One region of the Pacificibacter sp. genome, then DNA from elsewhere that is predicted to be linked to it. Evidence: riboswitches for the same ligand, from Rfam matches in the RefSeq annotation. Region 1 holds a riboswitch; the other holds the start of a gene.

Region 1 (10,223 bases):
ACGCGATCTTGCGTGCCTTCACGGCTGATGTTTGGGCGGTTCAGTTCGTTTCCTTCATCACCGCGGGCATCGTGGACGCGAAGTTCTTTGGTGTTCTGGCGATGTTTGGTGCGATCTTTGTTATGGCCCTCGCGCCTTGGCTCGACACATCCTCTGTACGTTCCGGCAAATACCGCCCGATGTTCAAATGGTGGTTCTTGCTACTCTGCGTAGACTTCATCGTTTTGATGTGGGTTGGCGCGCGTGACACTGAGTTCCCACATGACTGGATCTCTTTGATCGGCGCGACATACTGGTTCGCCTACTTCTTGGTAATCTTGCCACTGCTTGGCGTATTCGAGAAACCACTCCCAACACCGGCGACCATCGAAGACGACTTCGTTGCTCACTATCCTGGCGCTGCCAAAGACTCGGCAGAGTGAGAAAGGACTTAGGAACTATGTTTAAGAAACTTACTCTCTCCGCAGTGACAGCATTGGCGCTTGGCGCCGGTGCAGCCATGGCAGCCGGTGGCGCTGGCCACGTGCATGATGTCGACTTTTCGTTCGAAGGTCCTTTTGGCAAATTCGATGAAAACCAACTTCAGCGCGGCCTTCAGATCTACACCGAAGTGTGTTCTGCCTGTCACGGCCTCAAGCACGTGCCTTTGCGCACCTTGGCTGACGAAGGTGGTCCACACCTGCCTGAAGACCAAGTGCGTGCATACTCCGCTCAACTTGACATCTTTGACGCAGAGTTGGACGACGACCGTCCTCGCAAACCGTCTGATCACTTCCCTGAGTCGTCCCTGTCAAACGCGCCTGACTTGTCTTTGATGGCAAAAGCGCGTGCAGGGTTCCATGGTCCTATGGGCACTGGCCTTAGCCAACTGTTCAACGGCATTGGTGGCCCTGAGTACATCGCCTCTATCCTCACTGGATACACTGGCGAGGAAAAGGAACAGGCTGGCGTAACATTCTACGAAAACACTGCCTTCCCTGGTGGCTGGATCGCTATGGCGCCCCCGCTTTACGGTGAAGACGTTGAATTCGCAGACGGTCACTCAAATGAGTTGCACCACGAAGCCGAAGATCTTGCGGCATTCTTGATGTGGACAGCTGAGCCAAAAATGATGGCCCGCAAACAAGCTGGCTTCGTTGCGGTGACATTGCTCTTCTTGATGACTGTATTGCTGTACCTCACAAACAAGAAATTGTGGGCACCGCACAAAGGCAAAAAATTCGACCTGTAAATTCAGATCGACACCAAAAGAAAAGGCGCTCCAATGGGGCGCCTTTTTTGCATCTACTCTCCAACGTATGCGGTGAACCCCGCAGGCGGATCGCTTAAAAACACATCCAACGCCTTGGGCGCATGACACATGCCGGCTTGCACCCAGACAACCTCATCCGCAAACCGCTCAACATCTTTGATGTCATGGCTCACCATGATCAGCGTCGCCCCAAGGCGTGTGCCCACATCCCGTGTCAGATCCACCATCTCCATCCGCATCGCAGGCCCAAGCGCCGAAAACGGCTCATCCAGCAGCACCAAAGGCTTTTGCTGCACCAGCAGACGCGCAAGCGCCACACGGCTTTGCTGCCCGCCTGAAAGCGCGGCAGGTAAGCGGTCGCCAAGCCCGTCCAAACCAACAGTGGCCAGCGCAGTTGCGACCTGCTCTTGCTCAGCCGCAGACAGGCGAAGGCTGGGCTTCAGCCCCAGACCCACGTTCTGCGCGGCGGTCATATGCGTGAACAGATTGTTGTCTTGAAACACGTTGGAAATCGGGCGCTGGCTTGGCAACAGGGCCTCGATCGCTGCCCCATCCCACTGAATGGCACCGCGCGACAGCGCAATATACCCACCAAGCGCGGCCAAAAGCGTGCTTTTGCCAGCCCCCGAAGGCCCTAAAACTGCGACCCGCTTGCCTGCTTCAATAGAAAAGTCAGCGCGCAACGTAAAGTCGTCATAGGTGATCTCAACGCGTTCAAAGCTTAACATTTCCACGCCCTCCTCTGTCGAACAGATAAAACAATCCAAGACTGACCAACAAAAGCAACAGGGCCGCGCCCATCGCTTGGTCCATCCGATAAGCGCCCATCAATCGGTAGATTTGCAACGGCAACGTCGCACCATCTGGGCGCGCAAACAACGTCACGACGCCCAAATCCCCCATGGACAGCGCGGCCGCCAAGCCCGCCGAAAACCCAAGCGGTGCGCGAATACGCGGCAGAATCATCAAGTTGAACCGCGCCCATCCCGTCATGCCAAGACTGTCAGACAGGGGGCCAAATCGGCGCTCGCTTGCGCGCACCGCAGGCGCGATCGAGCGCAACACAAACGGCAAAGACATCACGGCATTGACCAAAGCCGTCACAAGCAATGCGATCGTCGCAGGGTCCACAAAGGGAAACACCATGATGAACAAGCCCGTGCCCATCACCAAAGGCGATGCAGCGACGCTCATCATGCCGACGCCCTCCAACCACCGCCACCGCAGGGCAGCAAGCGCTAAGGACACAGCGAACACAACTGACAGACCCGCCGACCCAAGAGCCGTGATCAAAGACCGCAGCGCAGACATCCACACCGATTGCGGCAAGGACATCAGGCTTGGCGCGCCTTGCATGAAAATCGCAACCAGCGGCACGATCAAAAACAATGCCGCAACGCTAATCCACAGCGTATCCAGACATTTCGACGCGATGCCACGGGTGTCAAATCGGTGCACCACGCGGTCTTGCCCGCCCGTCACCGCTTGTGGAAGCGTGAACCAAAGCGAACCCAAAGCGGCCACGCCGCAGATGGCAAATTGAACCCCCGCCAAAAGCGCGGCTTTGCCCACATTAAAGTCAAACTTAAACGCCTGATAAATGGCCAATTCCACAGTCGTCGCATCTGGTCCGCCACCAAAGGTCAGCGCCACCGCGAAACTCGTGGTGCAAATCAAAAAGATGATCGCAAGAATACCGGGAACAAGACTGCGCAGCATCGGCCATTCGATGTGCCAAAACACGTCACGCGGCGCGAAATCCAGCGCGGAGGCCAGTCGAAACTGCTCCGCCGGTACAGATCCCCACCCATGCAACAGCAACCGCGTCGCCAAAGGCAGGTTGAAAAAAACATGCGCCAAGAGCACGCCGTGAAAACCGTAGATGGAAATAGGCTCTAATCCGGCCAAGCTTAGGCCGTAAGCCACAATGCCAGAGCGCCCGAACACCGCCGTGAGCCCCAAAATGGCGACGATTACGGGCAAAATAAATGGCGCGCCCAGCAGCGTGACAAGCGCGCGTCGCCCCCAAAAAGACCGCCGCGCCAAGGCGCGCGCAACGGGAACAGCGAGACCGACAGACAACACGGCGGACCATATCGCTTGCACAATGGTAAAGCGCACAGCGGCAAGGTCGAACCGATCAAGCGCGCCGAAAGACTCGGCGCGCAAGGCGACAGCAACCAAAGTGCCGAGGCTGAAAAACGCCACCAAAGCGGCGACGATCAGCCCCGGCCATGGGCTTACTGCGAGAAACCGGCGCGCCATTCAGCGATTGCCTCATCCCGAAGCGCCGCTGCTTCATCTTCATTCAAAAAGATGGCCTTTTCAGGGTAGTTCAACTGCGAAAACTCAGCTGGCCACTGATCCACTGGCAAGGCCGCAGGGTATGACCAGTTGGCAGTTGGGATCAGCTTTTGGAATTTTTCATCCATGATGAACGCCATGAACTGATCCGCCAATTCAGGCTGATCTGTTGTTTTCAACTTAGCGGCCAATTCGACCATAAAGTAGTGACCTTCATCAAACAAAGCAGCCGACTTGGTCTGATCTTCTTCGGCAATGATGTGGTACGCGGGCGAGGTTGTGTAAGACAAAACCATGTCCACTTCGCCGTCTGTAAACATGCCATATGCTTCGGACCAGCCTTTGGTGACCGTGGTCACTTTTGGCGCGAACTTGCCCCATGCCGCTTCTGCGTCATCGCCAAACACTTGTTTGCCCCAAAGCACCAACGCAAGACCGGAAATGGACGTGCGAGGATCTTGGATTGCGATCTTCAGGTCCGCATCGCTGTTGACCAATTCGGCAAAGCTCTTAGGCGGATTGGCGATTTTGGTATTGTCGTACACAAAGGCGGTGTAGCCCCAGTTGAACGGCAAGAAGGTGTCATCGTTCCAATCAAGCGGCAACGTCAGCGGCGAGGTGTCGACGTTGTGCGGCACGAACAAGCCAGATTCGCGCGCCTTTTTGGTGACATCCGAGTTAAAACCAATCGCAACGTCAGCGTTCGTGCGTTCGCCTTCCAACAAAAGGCGTGGCAGCAAATCACCCGTTACATATTCGATTTCACAATCGCATGTTTCTTCAAACGCAGCTTTGATCGCTGGGCCTGGACCCCATTCGGATCCAAAGTAATCAGGTGCGTAAATCGTCAAAGGATCAGCAAAAGCTGACGTTGCCAAAAGTGAGGCTGCAAGTGTGAGGCTATATTTCATAGCTCGCTCCATTCAAAAATGGGCGAAGAAAAAGGTCGCATTGTAAAAGCGAATACCTTCCCTCCGCCGGTGTTAGCCGGTTCAGGTTCTACGGGTCCGCATTACGCATCTCAGCCACATGTGGTGGCACCCCGAGGTAGGGCGCAATTTAGCGTCAAATGCACAAAGCACAAGCCCAAGACGCACAGCCCCCTTTTCGTTGGGGCAAACACCCGTTAAACCAACAGACGATCTAGGAGCACAGCATGAGCATCAACACATTCGGCCACCTTTTCCGTTTCACCACTTGGGGCGAAAGCCACGGACCCGCGCTTGGCGCGACTGTTGACGGGTGCCCACCCGGTGTCGAGTTGACCGAAGAGATGCTGCAAGTGTGGCTGGATAAGCGCAAACCGGGCACGTCTAAGTACACCACTCAGCGCCGCGAACCCGATCAGGTCGAAATCCTGTCCGGTGTGTTTGAAGGCAAAACCACAGGCACGCCCATTCAGTTGATGATTCGCAATACGGATCAGCGCTCCAAAGACTACGGCGATATCGCCGAAAAGTTCCGCCCTGGACATGCAGACATCACCTATTTCCAAAAATACGGCATTCGCGACTATCGCGGTGGCGGACGGTCTTCTGCACGCGAAACGGCGGCCCGCGTGGCTGCTGGTGGTATTGCCCGCGCAGCTCTTGCCAAACTTGCACCTGGTCTTGAGATCAAAGGCTACATGACCCAAATCGGGCCAAACGGTATTATCGGCGAACGCGATATGGCCGAGATCGACAACAACCCATTTTGGGTGCCCAGCGCCATCACAGCCAAAAACTGGGCTGCTTACTTGGACGACATCCGCAAATCCGGCTCTTCGGTTGGTGCGGTGGTCGAAGTTGTGGCCTCTGGTGCGCCTGCAGGGCTTGGCGCGCCGATCTATGCCAAGATTGATACGGATCTGGCCGCTGCCATGATGTCTATCAACGCCGTTAAAGGCGTCGAAATTGGCGAAGGCATGAACGCCGCAAAACTTACCGGCGAAGAAAATGCCGACGAGATTCGGATGGGCAATGATGGCCCGCGCTACATGTCCAACCACGCAGGTGGCATCCTTGGTGGCATTTCAACGGGTCAAGATTTGGTCGTGCGCTTTGCGGTCAAACCGACAAGCTCGATCCTTACATCACGCCAGACCATCACCAAATCCGGCCAAGACACCGATTTGATCACCAAAGGGCGTCACGATCCATGTGTTGGCATTCGTGCTGTTCCGGTCGGCGAAGCCATGATGGCCTGCGTGATTTTGGACCACATCTTGTTGCATCGTGGCCAAAACGGCGAAGCGCCTTTGGGTGTTTTCGGCGACTAAGCTCACGCCTTCGACAACTGAACCGCTAAGATACCGATCATAATCGTCGCCACGCCGACGATGTCCCAGCCGTTCGCGTGTTCGCCAAGCATCAAGGCCGCAATGGCCACACCAAAAAACGGGTTCAAAAAGTGAAACGCGGCGCCTTTGATGGTGCCAATGCGTTCCACCAACTTGAACCAAATCCATGTCGCAAGAAGCCCAGGCACAAACGTCGTGTACAGCATGGCAAAAACGAGGTTTTTCGACAGGTTCAGCGTGTAGGTATCAACCAGCGGTGACAGCAGCGCCAACACAGCGCTGCCGATCAAACTTTGCAGGCCGACCACCATCAACACGTTGGCCCCTGCCCCAACAGAACGCACAGCAAGCGTGGCAACTGCAAGCGCGACCGTCCCGACGACACACATGAAGACACCGACAAGATCGCTTCCAGAGGACAGGCGCGTGCCCATGATCAACAACACGCCAAGGAACCCGATCACCAGTCCAAGCACCGCGACGGGACGCGGCAATTCTCGCAAAAATATGGTCGACAGCAAGGCGACAACCAAGGGCATGGATGAGGCCAGAACCGAGGCCAAGGACGCCTCCACCGAACGCATAGCCAGAAAATACAATCCAAGGTAGGCCACGTTTTGGCACAAGCCGAAAATCACGATCGCGCGCCACTGTCTGCCTGTGAAAACCCACGACTGCCCAAGTGCGCGCGCCAAGCCAACGCCCACAATCCCTGACAGCAAAAAGCGCACGGACAAGGCGGCCAGGGCCGGCGCATCCGCAACGATGATCCGCGCCGATGTAAAGGCTGATGACCACATGACCACAAAGGCCACGCCCATCACGATTGCTTTGATATCCACAGCCCAGACCCCTTTGGCCAAAACTAAAAAGGGCCGCGCAATTGCACGACCCTTTCAATATTAAGTGCGTCGAGCTTACTCGTTCACGCTGTCTTTAAGCGCTTTTGCAATTGTCATTTTGACAACTTTGTCCGCGTCTTTTGGCATTTGCTCGCCAGTCTGTGGGTTGCGAACCATGCGTGCAGGACGTTCGCGGCAGTAGATTTTGCCAACGCCTGGAAGGGTCACAGCGCCGCCAGCCGAAACTTCGCGTGTGATGATTGCTGTTACGGCTTCAAGAGCTGCGCCAGCTGTTTTTTTGTCTGCGCCCAGTTCTTCTGCCAAAGCAGCAACAAGCTGGGTTTTTGTCATTGGTTTCGACATTGTCTGTATCTCCTCGTTTCCCCCTTGGATTAGGGGGTATTGGCCATTTCTATGCGAATATAGTGGTGTCACACAACGGTTAGTGTGTGAAACCGTGCATTTTTAGCAGGTTTTGTGGCGAAATTCCGCTTTATAGGAAGGCAGTTTCCTCAAATGAGCGTAATTTGCGACTGTGAATCCGTTCAATCGGCATTTCTCGCAACGTCTCCATCGCGCGAATACCGATCAACAAATGCCGCGCAACTTGGCTTTTATAGAAGTCAGACGCCATGCCCGGCAGCTTTAATTCGCCGTGCAGAGGCTTGTCTGAGACACACAAAAGCGTCCCGTAAGGCACCCGAAACCGGAACCCGTTTGCCGCGATTGTGGCGCTTTCCATATCAAGCCCAATGGCGCGCGACTGTGACAAACGTTGTACGGGACCGGATTGATCCCGCAGTTCCCAGTTGCGATTGTCGATCGTCGCGACCGTGCCCGTGCGCATGATCCGTTTAAGCTCATAGCCTTCAAGCTGTGTGACTTGGGCAACGGCGGTTTCGAGCGATGTTTGAATTTCAGCCAGCGCAGGAATCGGTACCCAAACGGGCAAGTCTGCGTCCAAGACATGATCTTCGCGCAGATAAGCATGCGCCAAAACAAAGTCCCCCAAACGCTGAGAATTGCGCAGCCCCGCACAATGCCCGACCATAACCCACGCATGTGGACGCAGCACCGCAATGTGGTCCGTGGCGGTCTTAGCATTCGATGGCCCCACGCCGATATTGACCAAAGTCACACCAGAGCCATCAGCGCGTTTCAAGTGATAGGTCGGCATTTGCGGCATCTTGTTCACGGGATCAATCGGCGTCTCGGCGTCCGTGATTTCGACGTTCCCAGTGCTCACAAAACTTGTGTAGCCGCTCGAAGGATCCGCCAGTTGTTCACGCGCATAGGCTTCGAATTCGGCGACATAGAATTGGTAGTTTGTGAACAGCACGTGATTTTGGAAATGATCCGCATCGGTGGCAGTATAATGCGCCAATCGCGCCAACGAATAATCGACGCGCTGCGCCGTAAAGGGGGCAAGTGGTTCTGACCCGTCTTCATAGGTCATCGCAATGCCATTCACGATATTGTCGTGTGTCGTCGCCAAGTCCGGCACGTCAAAAACGTCGCGCAGCGGATAGTCCATCACGCCTTCTTGCGGCACAGTCACACTGTCATCGCTGGCCACGGCAAAGTGCACGGGCAGCGGCGTGCTTGAAGGGCCGATTTCCACTTTGATATCGTGGTTTTCAATCAACTGCTGGATCTGAAAGGTCAGGTAATTGCGAAACAAATCAGGGCGGGTCACAGTGGTCGAATACACACCGGGTTTTGACACGTGCCCAAACGACAAACGACTGTCCGTTGCAGCATGCGACCGCACAGTGATACGAATTTCGGGGTAGAACGCCCGATACCGAGATTTGGGTTTGCTGCCGCCTGCGACCAATGAAAAATGCTCGGTCAAAAACTGCGTCGCTTCGGTGTAAAGTTCTTCAAGCCTTTGCACAGCCGCCGCAGCATCGGAAAACAACTCTGGCGCCTGTGCTGGCGGTGTTTCAATTTCTAGCCCTGTATCAGACATCACCACTGCAACTCCGTTTCAATATTAGATTCATCAAATTGGTCTTGTATCTTGACCTTTGCTTTCGCAATTGTCACCAACTCATCGGGCGACGCAAGCCCAGCGCGTATTGTTATCCTTTTAAATGGACGCCCCATCATGTCAGGTCATCTTTTTTCTTACGGACACGGATATTCCGCTGCGGCACTTGCTGATTTGCTCAGACCTTTGGGCTGGGACATGACGGGCACCACGCGCAACGCAGAAAAAGCGGACGCCTTGCGCCAATTGGGGATGACCGCGCGCGTCACGCCGCAAGACAGCTTGTCAGCTGACTTGGCCACAGCGACGCATTTGTTGGTATCTGCAGCCCCAAACGAAACGGGCGATCCGTTTTTGCACGCACATTTGCCAGATTTGGAAGCGGCTCAAAATCTGGAGTGGGTCGGCTATTTGTCGACGACGGGCGTCTATGGCGACCACGGTGGCGGTTGGGTTGATGAAACATCGCCACTCACGCCAGCCACAGCGCGCGGCAAGGCCCGCGTTGCAGCCGAAGCCCAATGGCGTGACGTTGCAGAAAAATTGGGGCTTAACCTGAAGATATTCCGACTGGCGGGCATTTACGGTCCAGGTCGCGGCCCATTCGCCAAGGTCCGCAATGGCACTGCGCGTCGCATCATCAAAGCAAACCAAGTCTTTTCGCGCATTCATGTCGAAGACATCGCGCGGGTGCTTTTGGCCTCGATCAACCAGCCGCAATCAAGCCAAATCTTTAACGTGTGCGACAACGCTGCGGCCCCACCCGAGGATGTGATCGCCTATGCAGCCGAATTGCTTGGGATGCCGCTGCCGCCAGAGCAAGACTTCGAGACCGCGCAAATGACACCCATGGCGCGCAGCTTTTATGCCGAAAGCAAAAAGGTTGCGAATGACCGGATTAAGTCAGAATTGAACGTCGAATTGGCCTACCCCGATTACAAATCGGGGCTAAAAGCCCTTTTGGCCGCTGAAAGCTAAATCAGGCGCGGTGCGCTGCGATTGTTTCGACACCTAAAACATGAAGAACTTTGGCTTCGATGTCAGCGGCGTTCAGACCTGCTGTGGCGTACATATCTTCAGGGCTGGACTGATCAATAAACGTGTCAGGCAGCACCATCGATCTGAACTTAAGGCCCGTATCAAAAACGCCTTCGTTCGCAAGGAAATCGGCAACATGTGACCCGAACCCGCCGATGGCACCTTCTTCAATGGTGATCAAGGCTTCGTGGTTCGCCGCCAGTTCGCGAATGAGATCATGGTCCAAAGGCTTGGCAAAACGCGCATCTGCGATGGTCGGCTTGATGCCCTTTTGCGCCAGACTTTCACAAGCCGTTTTAACCGCATCAAGGCGCGTCCCAAAGGACAAGATCGCAACACGTGCACCGTTTTGAACAATGCGCCCTTTGCCAATTTCAAGGGGCGTGCCGCGTTCAGGAAGCTCCACGCCAACGCCTTCGCCGCGTGGGTATCTAAAGGCAATCGGGCCTTCATCATGCGCTGCCGCTGTGGCAACCATATGCATCAGCTCCGCCTCATCAGCCGCGGCCATGA
Region 2 (10,223 bases), on a different contig from region 1:
CCGCGCACCGTTCAATCGCATAGAGGCGGTTTTAAACAAGGTTTCCAACGTCAAAGTGGATTTGCCGCCGCCAGACACGCCTGAGACCACAACAAACTGCCCCAGCGGAAATTCAGCAGTGACGTTTTTCAGATTGTTGCCCGTGGCCTTGACCACTTTGATCTTTTTCTTATTGCCCTTACGGCGCACTTCAGGGATCGGCACCTCGCGTTTGCCGGTCAGATAATCGCCCGTGATCGACCCTTTGGCCTTTTCAATCTGCTTCGGCGTGCCTTTGGCCACCACCTGCCCGCCATGAACACCAGCCCCTGGGCCGATATCGAACACATAGTCCGCCTCGCGGATCATGTCCTCGTCATGTTCGACCACAATCACCGTATTGCCTTGATTGCGCAGGTTTTTCAGCGTGCCGATCAGGCGATCATTGTCGCGCTGATGCAAGCCGATGGAGGGCTCATCGAGCACGTAAAGCACGCCTTGCAAGCCTGATCCGATTTGCGAAGCCAGACGAATACGTTGGCTTTCACCGCCAGAAAGCGTGCCCGAATTGCGCGACAAAGACAGGTACTCAAGCCCCACATTGTTCAAAAACCCAAGCCGTTCGCGGATTTCTTTGATGATGGCTTTGGCGATTTCCTGCTTTTGCTTGCTCAGGCTGTCGTTGATGCCATCGATCCACACGTAGGCTTCCTTGATAGACATCTGCACCACTTCGCCTGCATGCAACCGCGCCGCTTCGGGGCCAATTTTCACCGCCAAAGCTTCGGGACGCAGACGGAAGCCATTGCAATGGCCACAGTGGCGGTTGTTTTGGTAGCGTTCAAATTCTTCGCGAATCCAGTTGGAATCCGTCTCGCGGTAACGGCGCTCCATGTTGGGGATCACACCCTCAAAAGAGCGCGTGACCTCATAAACGCGGCCGCCTTCGTCGTAGCGGAATTTGATTTCTTCCTCGCCGGAGCCGTATAAAAAAACCTGCTTCACATGGGCTGGAATGTCTTTCCACGGAGATGAAGCCTTGAATTCATAATGTTCTGCGATGGCCTCGATCGTTTGGCGGAAATAGGGGGATTTTCCTTTGCGCCACGGGGCGATCGCACCGTCATAGACCTTGAGCGTGGCGTCAGGCACCACGAGGCGTTCATCAAAAAACAGCTCGACCCCGAGCCCATCACATTTCGGGCAGGCCCCGAATGGCGCGTTAAAGGAAAACAGCCGCGGTTCGATTTCAGGGATGGTAAAACCAGACACCGGACAAGCGAAGTTTTCGGAAAATGTCAGGCGCTCCACCTCGCCTTCGCCCTCCCGCGGGGCGGTTTCCAAAATGGCGATGCCATCGGCCAAATCCAGCGCCGTGCGCAGGGAATCCGCCAAACGGGTTTCCAAGCCTTCACGGACGACAATACGGTCCACGACCACGTCGATGTCATGGCGATATTTTTTGTCCAAGGTGGGCGGCTCGTCGAGCTCGTAAAATTCGCCGTCGACTTTTACCCGTTGAAAGCCCTGTTTGCGTAGATCAAGGAATTCTTTGCGGTATTCGCCTTTGCGATCGCGCACGATCGGCGCAAGCAAAAACCCCCGCGTGCCCTCCGCCAGTGTCATCACGATATCGACCATATCTTGCACCTGTTGCGCCTCAATCGGGTCGCCCGTGGCGGGGCTATAAGGCGTGCCAGCGCGGGCGAACAACAGACGCAGATAATCGTAAATCTCGGTCACAGTGCCCACAGTCGAGCGCGGATTTTTCGATGTGGTTTTTTGTTCAATCGAGATCGCAGGGCTGAGACCCGCGATGTGATCCACGTCAGGTTTCCCCATCATATCAAGGAATTGACGGGCATAGGCGCTCAAGGATTCGACATAGCGCCGCTGTCCTTCGGCGTAAATCGTATCAAAGGCGAGCGAGGATTTACCCGACCCAGACAGCCCTGTGATGACAACCAATTCATCGCGTGGAATATCCACATCGATGTTCTTAAGGTTGTGCTCGCGCGCGCCTCTGACTTCGATTGATTTCAGCTCTGCCATGTGCCTGCCACCCGTATAGATTCACGCATAAATTAACGCTTTGCACATATCTAACGGGCAATCGGACATGTTCCAATAGAAAAATGAGAACATTAGGCGAACATTAACATTATCTGGGTCACATTGCTGTATGGCGCAACGCAAGACCGCGCGGCGAGATCAGAAACCTCATTTGGTGACTTGATCACAGAAATTTTGAACTAGAGGAGCTAAAAACACGACAAAACATACAATCGAAAGCACACCCTATGTTTGCCATGTTCAAGTCAGGCCCAACAATTTCAGTCCCCGAAGTCGAAGCCGGCTTACGCCAAGGCACATTGGTCTTGATCGACGTGCGAGACCCAAGCGAAATCAAGCAGTCAGGCATGGCGAAAGGGGCGATCAGTCTGCCCTTAGCCACCCTATCCATGCGCGCAAATCCGTCTTCGCCCGAATGCATTGCGGAGCTTAAATCAGGTAAAGACATTGTGCTTTATTGTGCCTCTGGTGCGCGCTCCGCTGGTGCCGCACGTATGTTGACGCAAATGGGCCATGCGCCGGTCATTAACCTCGGCGGCCTTGGCGATTGGATACAGGGCGGCGGCGACATCACGCGCGCATAAGGTCTGACAGATCTACGTTATTCGGCAGGCTCAACAGCCGCGGCCCCGTCAAAGGTCGCTTGTTCCGTGCTGGCCATTTGCCCGCCCGCGTTTGGTTCGTCTGGTCCAAAATAGATGTCTCGGCGCGCAGAAAAACGGCCCGCAATAAACCGCATAAATTCGGTGACACGTGGCACGTGGCGCAAATCAGGATGGGTCAAAATCCAAATCGGAAAGTGATCATCCAGCGCGAATTGCGGCACACGTACAAGCTTTGGATCACCGCCACCAACCAAATGGGTACAGCGCACAACGCCGTGTCCCAAATGCGCCGCAGAGATCGCGGAAATCATATCATCCGTCTTCAACGCCATGCGACAGCTGGGCATATTCGCAAACAACGTCGGCGGACAAACATTGTCCCAAGCCGTGAACCCGATATAAGGCAACGGCGTTTCTGTATCGACGCCGTCCAACACGTCCTTGTACTCTTCCAAGAACGCAGGCGAGGCAAACCACCCTGCCCGCTGCTGCACCATCATGCGGCCCCAAAGGCTTTCTTCAGGTGAACTGCTGACACGAATGGCGATATCCGCCTCGCGCTTGTGCAGATTAAGGACTTCGGTAGAGCCACAGATTTGAATGTCGATAAACGGATGCAACCGTTTGAATTCTTTTAGGTCTTCTGCGAAGTGATCCTCGGCCACGAGCGGCGGAATAGTGATCCGCAACTCGCCTTCCTCGGTCTCATCACGGGCGGCCAAAGCAATATCCAGCGCCACCATGCGAGCTTCGACTTCCTCGGCATGGGCGATGGCAACTTTACCTGCCTCTGTGGCTTGCAAGCCTGAGGCCAACCGCGTGAAAAACCGAACACCCGCGGCTTCTTCAGCCCGTGAAAGCTGGCGCGAGACAGTGGCGTGATTAACCCCAAGCACGCGCGCAGCACCAGACAGCCCGCCTTCGCGTGCCACTGCCAAAATATATCGAAGGGAATCCCAATCCGTCATAGGAAGAGCATAGGGGTGCATTTATTTGTGCACAACCCCCGCGCCCATGCTTCGCGATTAAGAACACCTACCGAACTTATGCAAGCAGCTACAACACAAACGCAAAGCGGGGTCAGATGTCCTCGGGCGTCCTGTCGCCAACCTGTTCCACAACACTGTGAAACCGCGGAAAAACGCCCGTAAAGTGGATCGGGACAACACTTAGAAGCAGTGACACCGTCACGCAAAGGATCTTGAGCCACATAGGAAGCGCGAGTTCATGACGGAAGTCCAAACTGTTCAACAAGTGGATCGCAGCGTCCCGATCATGAGAAAAAACACAAATCTGCGCGCCTCCCATTGCCACGGCAAAATTCGGGATCACGCTGTGAGACTGTGCGCCCGCTAGAAACAATGGAATGTCGGCGGCCTCAAATGCGGCTGTCAGCAACGAAAAATCGGACACACCATAGGCGCGTCCGATTTCTATCAATTGTGATGTCATATCAAAGGGCTTTCAAAATGCCCCTTAAATATGCAGCGCGCGCCCATATGCATCAAGCACGGATTCGTGCATCATTTCTGACATGGTCGGGTGCGGGAAGACGGTTTGCATCAGGTCTTCTTCGGTGGTCTCAAGCTGACGTCCGATGACATAGCCCTGGATCATCTCGGTGACTTCAGCGCCAACCATATGCGCGCCCAAAAGCTCGCCTGTGACTTCGTCAAACACGGTTTTCACAAGGCCTTCGGCTTCGCCCATGGCCACAGCTTTACCGTTGCCGATGAATGGGAATTTGCCGACTTTGACTTTGTAGCCCGCTTCTTTCGCTTTCGCTTCGGTCAGACCGACTGAGGCCACTTGTGGGTGACAGTATGTACAGCCCGCGATGGAATTTGGCTTGATCGCGTGGGCTTTAAGGCCGGCAACCAGCTCGGCCACCATAACGCCTTCATGGGACGCTTTGTGGGCCAGCCACGGCGCACCTGCGACATCACCAATCGCGAACACGCCGTCCACACCCGTGCGGCAGTATTCGTCTGTGACGATGTGCGTGCGGTCAATTTTGACGCCGAGCTCTTCGAGACCAAGGTTTTCAACATTGCCCACGATACCCACCGCGGAAATCACCGTGTCAAATTCTTGCGTTGTTGTGCCTTTGGCGTCCTCCAAATGGGCCACAACTTTGCCCGCAGAGCGGTCGAGTTTTTTGACGGTGGTTTTTTCGAGGATTTTCATGCCTTGCTTGACGAATTGCTTTTTCGCAAATGTGGAAATGTCTTTGTCTTCCACCGGCAACACGCGGTCCATGACTTCGACCACAGTCGTGTCAGCGCCGAGCGTGTTGTAGAAAGACGCAAATTCAATGCCAATCGCGCCAGAGCCGATGACCAAGAGCTTTTTCGGCATCCGAGTTGGCACAAGTGCTTGACGGTAGGCCCAAACCAGATCGCCGTCGGCCTCAAGACCAGGCAATTCACGCGCACGCGCGCCGGTGGCGACGATGATGTTTTTACCTGTCAGGGTTTCGGTGCCCTTGTCGGTTGTGACGATCACTTGGCCTTTGCCAGCCAATTTGGCCTCGCCCATGATGGACGTGATTTTGTTTTTCTTGAACAGGCCTTTGATGCCGCCATTCATTTGCTTGGCAACACCGCGTGAACGCTGGACAATAGCGTCGAGATCAAATCCGATTTTGTCTGCAGACAGGCCGTAATCTTTGGCGCGTTCCATTTGGTGATAAATCTCAGCTGAACGCAGCAACGCTTTGGTCGGGATACAGCCCCAGTTGAGACAAATGCCCCCAAGGTTTTCACGCTCAATACACGCAACGGACAGACCGAGCTGTGCTGCGCGAATTGCGGCCACATAACCACCCGGACCGGCACCGATTACAACGAGATCAAAAGATTTATCAGACATGGGGATCCTCCCGAAACCAAATTTAGTTTGAAGCTAAACTACTTTTGAAAATCGGGCAACGGGTCCTGTGCAATTGAACGCGAAAGGCCGCATCCCACCTGACGCATAGCTCAGACGGAAAACGCATAGGTCCAGTATTTTGTTATGTATTACAAGGCTTAAGCCGCTTTTGGCGACAAGCACTCAAGCGCAAAACGATACCCGCCCTTGGACAAAAACACCTTTTCTGCGGCATTTGTGGCACGCTTGAGCGCTTCGTTGCGGTATGGGAACCGCCCAAACTCACGGATCACATTGCGATGCGCCTTGGCGTGGGTGAGGTTGTCGTCGCTCGAATTCATGCGCTCTTTGAACAAACACACGTTGCGCTCTTGGTCTGTGAGGCACTCAGAATGCATCAACGGCATGTAGAAGAACTGGCGCGCAGGCACGTCAATTTTCATATCCCAGCCTTTGGAAATCGCGGCTTTCGCGGCAGCCAATGCAATGCGATCTGAAGCAAAGCTTTTGCCGTCACCGCGGAACATATTGCGCGGCATTTGATCGTTGAGAATGATGTAAGCCAAGGCCCCAGACGCGTAAGTCAGCCAAAGCGAAAATGCACCTTCTTGCGCCTTTTCCCAAGCTGGCAAAAACCGATCGCGGATTTTTGCATCAACCGCATCATTTGCAACATACCAATCTTTGGGTGAGAGCTCATCGAGCCAGAAGGACAACACTTCATCTGGTGTGACAATGGGCTTTTGCGACTTGATATAGGCCATGGGGTCTCTCCGTTATGGCGTGCCGTTACATAAAATCGTTACAATCACAGGTATTTGACGCAAGGGGAGCATTTCCCAAATCACGTCAAATTTGCAAATGTTGCGCAATTGAGACAGTTTGCGCAATGTTCGGTATACTGCGGTATATCAAACGCCTTTTTAGGCAGCATCTTCTGCCTCTTCTTCAGCCTGTTCAATCGCCCATTCCTGCGCCACTTCAGATGCAACAAGCGTTGAAGACGGCATAACCGCGACATAAGCGGCGGTTTCATCCACCGGAATTGCGGCGCGGCGCGTCATCCGCCAAGCGGCATAGCCCACGATGGACAGCATCAACACAGCTTGGATCACCCAATAGCCAGCGGGGCCAAACACGCCCATCAGCCAGCCTGCCACAACAGGACCGCCCACAGCACCAACTCCATTGATAAAGATCAGACCGCCAGAGGAGCCCGCCATATCATCAGGGTCGAGATAGTCATTGGTATGCGCAATCAGCAAAGAATAGAGCGGGGTTGCCATCCCCCCTGCTACAACAGCGACCCCGACAGCCACATAGAGATGCGTGCCAACAATACTGCCCACGACACAAGCCACACCACCAACAGCAGCCGCGCCTAAAATCACCAAACGGCGGTCCATACGATCCGATATCCAGCCAATCGGAATCTGAAAAATCACAGCACCGATAAAGATGCCCGCAATAAAGATCGACACTTCCGGCAAAGAAAAGCCTGCTTGAATGGCGTAGACCGACGACATTCCCAATTGGGCAGCAAACACGCCCCCCATCAAAAACATGCCAACACAGCCCAAGGGTGACACCTGAAATAACCGGCGCAGCGTCATGGATTTAGACGTCTCGAAAGGCGGCGTGGGCGACACTGAAAGCAAAATCGGCGCGAAAGAAATTGAGACCAATACTGACGGCACGATGAACAGGACATAACCCGATGGATCGCCAAGAGACAAAATGCCTTGCGCGATCACCATGCCGACCATCTGCACCATCATATAGGCCGACAAGGTCTTGCCGCGCATCTCGTTGGTGGTGGCATTGTTGAGCCAGCTTTCCGCCGTCACGTAAACGCCAGAGAAACAAAACCCCAACACGATGCGCAACAGGGTCCACACGATGGGGTCCGTGAGTGTTGGAAAAATGATCAAAGCCGCCGAAATGAATGAGGCCAGTGCGGCAAAGACTCGCACATGGCCGACGCGGCGGATCAAATGTGGTGTGATTTGCGAACCACCCAAAAAGCCAAGGAAATAGCCCGACATGACGATGGACAGGGCAAAGGTGGAAAACCCTTCCAAGCCGCCGCGCACCCCCAAGACCGAGCCTTGCAGGCCATTGCCGATCATCAAAAGCAACATGCCGAGCAACAATGCCGACGAAGACGCAAGAACCTGACGCATGGGGCCACCTTATGAGTTGAAACACACGGGACTGACGCGACTCACTGAGGCGTTTGCGTCCTACAGATCACCGATATCTGAGGAATTCGAACGAAGAAAGAAATTTCCCCCCCCTGACGCTGCGCCAACATCACGGTAAGGCAAGAAAGACAGGCCATTTGGCCCCTGCTCCGCGACATTTCAGCACTTTTGGCATGTCTCAAATAATATGTTCAGAAGTCCTATCCCCCCATGAAATCGTAAATTTTGCGGTTTGACAGTCCCAAATCATCGGCCTATCAAAGCCGCACCAGGGGCGCCGAAAGGCTGAGACGTACCCTTTGAACCTGAACCAGATAATGCTGGCGGAGGGAGGTGTTGCGTTCCGCTTTGTCGCGGGCGTTGTCCCTTTTTTCGACAGAAAAGGAGACAAAATGACACCGCAATCCCTTATTATTTCTCTGCGCGACCAAAACCCGTTGGTGCACTGCATGACCAATTTCGTTGCGATGAATGTCGCCGCAAATGTTGTTCTTGCCGCAGGCGCGTCGCCCGCCATGGTACACGCGCAGGACGAGATCGCTGACTTCACACCGATCTGTGGCGCGCTGACGATCAACATTGGCACGCTGTCACCTGCATGGGCCGCTAGCATGTTGGAAGCGGCACGCACTGCAGCTGACAAAAACATCCCTTGGGTGCTCGATCCTGTTGCGCATTTCATTTCGGCGTATCGCAAAAGCGTCGCTCAAGACTTGATGGCCCTGCGCCCGACAATTCTGCGCGGCAATGCGTCTGAAATCATGGCAATGGCCGGCGAAGCAGGTGCGGGCAAAGGCGCTGACAGTGGTGATAGTGTCGATGCGGCCCAAGATGCAGCGCGCGCGCTGGCGCAAAAGTTCGGCTCAGTCGTGGCCGTCACTGGTCCCGTTGATTTCGTCACGGACGGCACACGATCCGCGCAGGTCGCGGGCGGATCAGACCTTATGCCAAAAGTCACAGCATTAGGGTGTTCACAAACGGCTTTGATGGGCGCATATGCCGCCAGTGGCCCCGCGTTTGAGGCGGCTCTTGCGACCTTGGCGCATTTCAAAGTTGCAGGCACTCAAGCCGCAGAACGCGCGGACGGACCTGGCAGTTTTCAGATGCATTTCTTGGATGCTTTGGCGGCAACCCAGCCCGAAAACTTGGCAGCGGCGATCCTATGATGATGGATCTGCGGTCAAAATTGCAGCTTTATTTGGTGACAGACACGGCGCTGTGCAGCGATGTTGGCTTGGTCGAAACAGTTATGCAGGCCGTGGCTGGTGGCGTGACCATGGTGCAACTGCGCGCCAAAGACGCGACCACACTCGAACGGATTGATATGGCATGGCGACTGAAAGTCGCCCTTGCCGGCACCGGCGTGCCGTTGGTGATAAACGACGATGTCGAGGCCGCCTGTGCTGCAAATGTCGACGGCGCGCATATTGGCCAAGGCGATATGACGCCAGAGCAAGCGCGCGCCCTATTGGGGCCATCAAAAATCCTCGGGCTGTCTTGCGAAACACCGCAAACGGTCAAGGCTGCGGACACGGGGCGTGTCGACTATTTGGGGCTTGGGCCAGTTTTTGGCACGCCAACCAAATCAGATCACAAAGCACCGATTGGATTTGACGGGTTGGCGCAGCTGGTGACGCTTTCCCACGTGCCAACTGTGGCTATCGGAGGTCTAAAAGCAGACCACCAAGATCAAGTCTGGGCCACAGGTGCCGATGGTCTGGCCGTGGTGTCTGCAATTTGTGGCCAGCCAAATCCCAGACATGCCGCAGAGCAGTTCAGATCAAAAATCAGAACGTCGGAGGTACAAGCATGACCCCCAATGTTCTGAGTATTGCAGGATCTGACCCCTCAGGGGGTGCGGGCATACAAGCCGACATCAAAGCTATCTCCGCCAACGGGGCGTTTGCCATGGCGGCGCTCACGGCGCTGACCGCGCAAAACACCACCGGCGTGCAGGACATTCATCTGGTCCCCCCCGCCTTTGTGCAAAGCCAGATTACGTCAGTCTTCGACGACATTTCTGTACACGCCGTCAAAATCGGGATGATCGCCAACGCCGAAATCGCGCAGGCCGTGGCGAACGCGCTCAGCGGGCGAGACGTTCCGATTGTGCTTGATCCGGTGATGATTGCAAAAGGTGGTGCCGCATTGCTGGACCCTGATGCTGTTGGCGTTGTGCGCGATGCACTTTTGCCGATGGCTACGGTGCTGACGCCGAACCTTCCCGAAGCTGCACATTTATTGGGAACAGATGTGGCAACAACGCGCCCTGAAATGGAAACCCAAGGGCGCGCCCTTTGCGGGCTTGGATGCAAAGCCGTTTTGATGAAGGGCGGGCATTTGGACGGCGCTGAAAGCCCCGACTGCCTTGTCACAAAGGACACTGCAACGTGGTTCGAAAGTCCGCGCACTTTGACGCAAAACACGCATGGCACGGGGTGCACCCTATCGTCAGCGCTTGCCGCACAGATCGCCCAAGGCGGCGATATCG

Evidence for each region. A riboswitch is a leader RNA that binds a small molecule or an ion and turns the genes downstream of it on or off. The one in region 1 is predicted to bind thiamine pyrophosphate.
Region 2: it holds a riboswitch for thiamine pyrophosphate, as region 1 does, so the genes downstream of both, thiM (hydroxyethylthiazole kinase) here and thiB (thiamine ABC transporter substrate binding subunit) in region 1, are expected to answer to the same signal.

The regions. Positions count from the first base shown of each region.
Region 1 is NZ_JBDMZG010000007.1:5,850-16,072, forward strand. Features, by position in the region: gene petB (cytochrome b) at 1-422, shown strand, start outside; gene ABF287_RS00380 (cytochrome c1) at 440-1,231, shown strand; gene ABF287_RS00385 (ATP-binding cassette domain-containing protein) at 1,285-1,980, opposite strand; gene ABF287_RS00390 (thiamine/thiamine pyrophosphate ABC transporter permease ThiP) at 1,967-3,517, opposite strand; gene thiB (thiamine ABC transporter substrate binding subunit) at 3,493-4,467, opposite strand; TPP riboswitch at 4,509-4,611, opposite strand; gene aroC (chorismate synthase) at 4,713-5,816, shown strand; gene ABF287_RS00405 (DMT family transporter) at 5,819-6,679, opposite strand; gene ABF287_RS00410 (HU family DNA-binding protein) at 6,755-7,042, opposite strand; gene ABF287_RS00415 (AMP nucleosidase) at 7,173-8,651, opposite strand; gene ABF287_RS00420 (SDR family oxidoreductase) at 8,790-9,650, shown strand; gene dxs (1-deoxy-D-xylulose-5-phosphate synthase) at 9,652-10,223, opposite strand, start outside.
Region 2 is NZ_JBDMZG010000096.1:3,911-14,133, reverse strand. Features, by position in the region: gene uvrA (excinuclease ABC subunit UvrA) at 1-2,031, opposite strand, end outside; gene ABF287_RS08985 (rhodanese-like domain-containing protein) at 2,280-2,636, shown strand; gene ABF287_RS08980 (LysR family transcriptional regulator) at 2,654-3,625, opposite strand; gene ABF287_RS08975 (hypothetical protein) at 3,738-4,109, opposite strand; gene lpdA (dihydrolipoyl dehydrogenase) at 4,134-5,528, opposite strand; gene ABF287_RS08965 (DUF924 family protein) at 5,687-6,265, opposite strand; gene ABF287_RS08960 (MFS transporter) at 6,452-7,711, opposite strand; TPP riboswitch at 7,993-8,081, shown strand; gene thiM (hydroxyethylthiazole kinase) at 8,125-8,898, shown strand; gene thiE (thiamine phosphate synthase) at 8,895-9,545, shown strand; gene thiD (bifunctional hydroxymethylpyrimidine kinase/phosphomethylpyrimidine kinase) at 9,542-10,223, shown strand, end outside.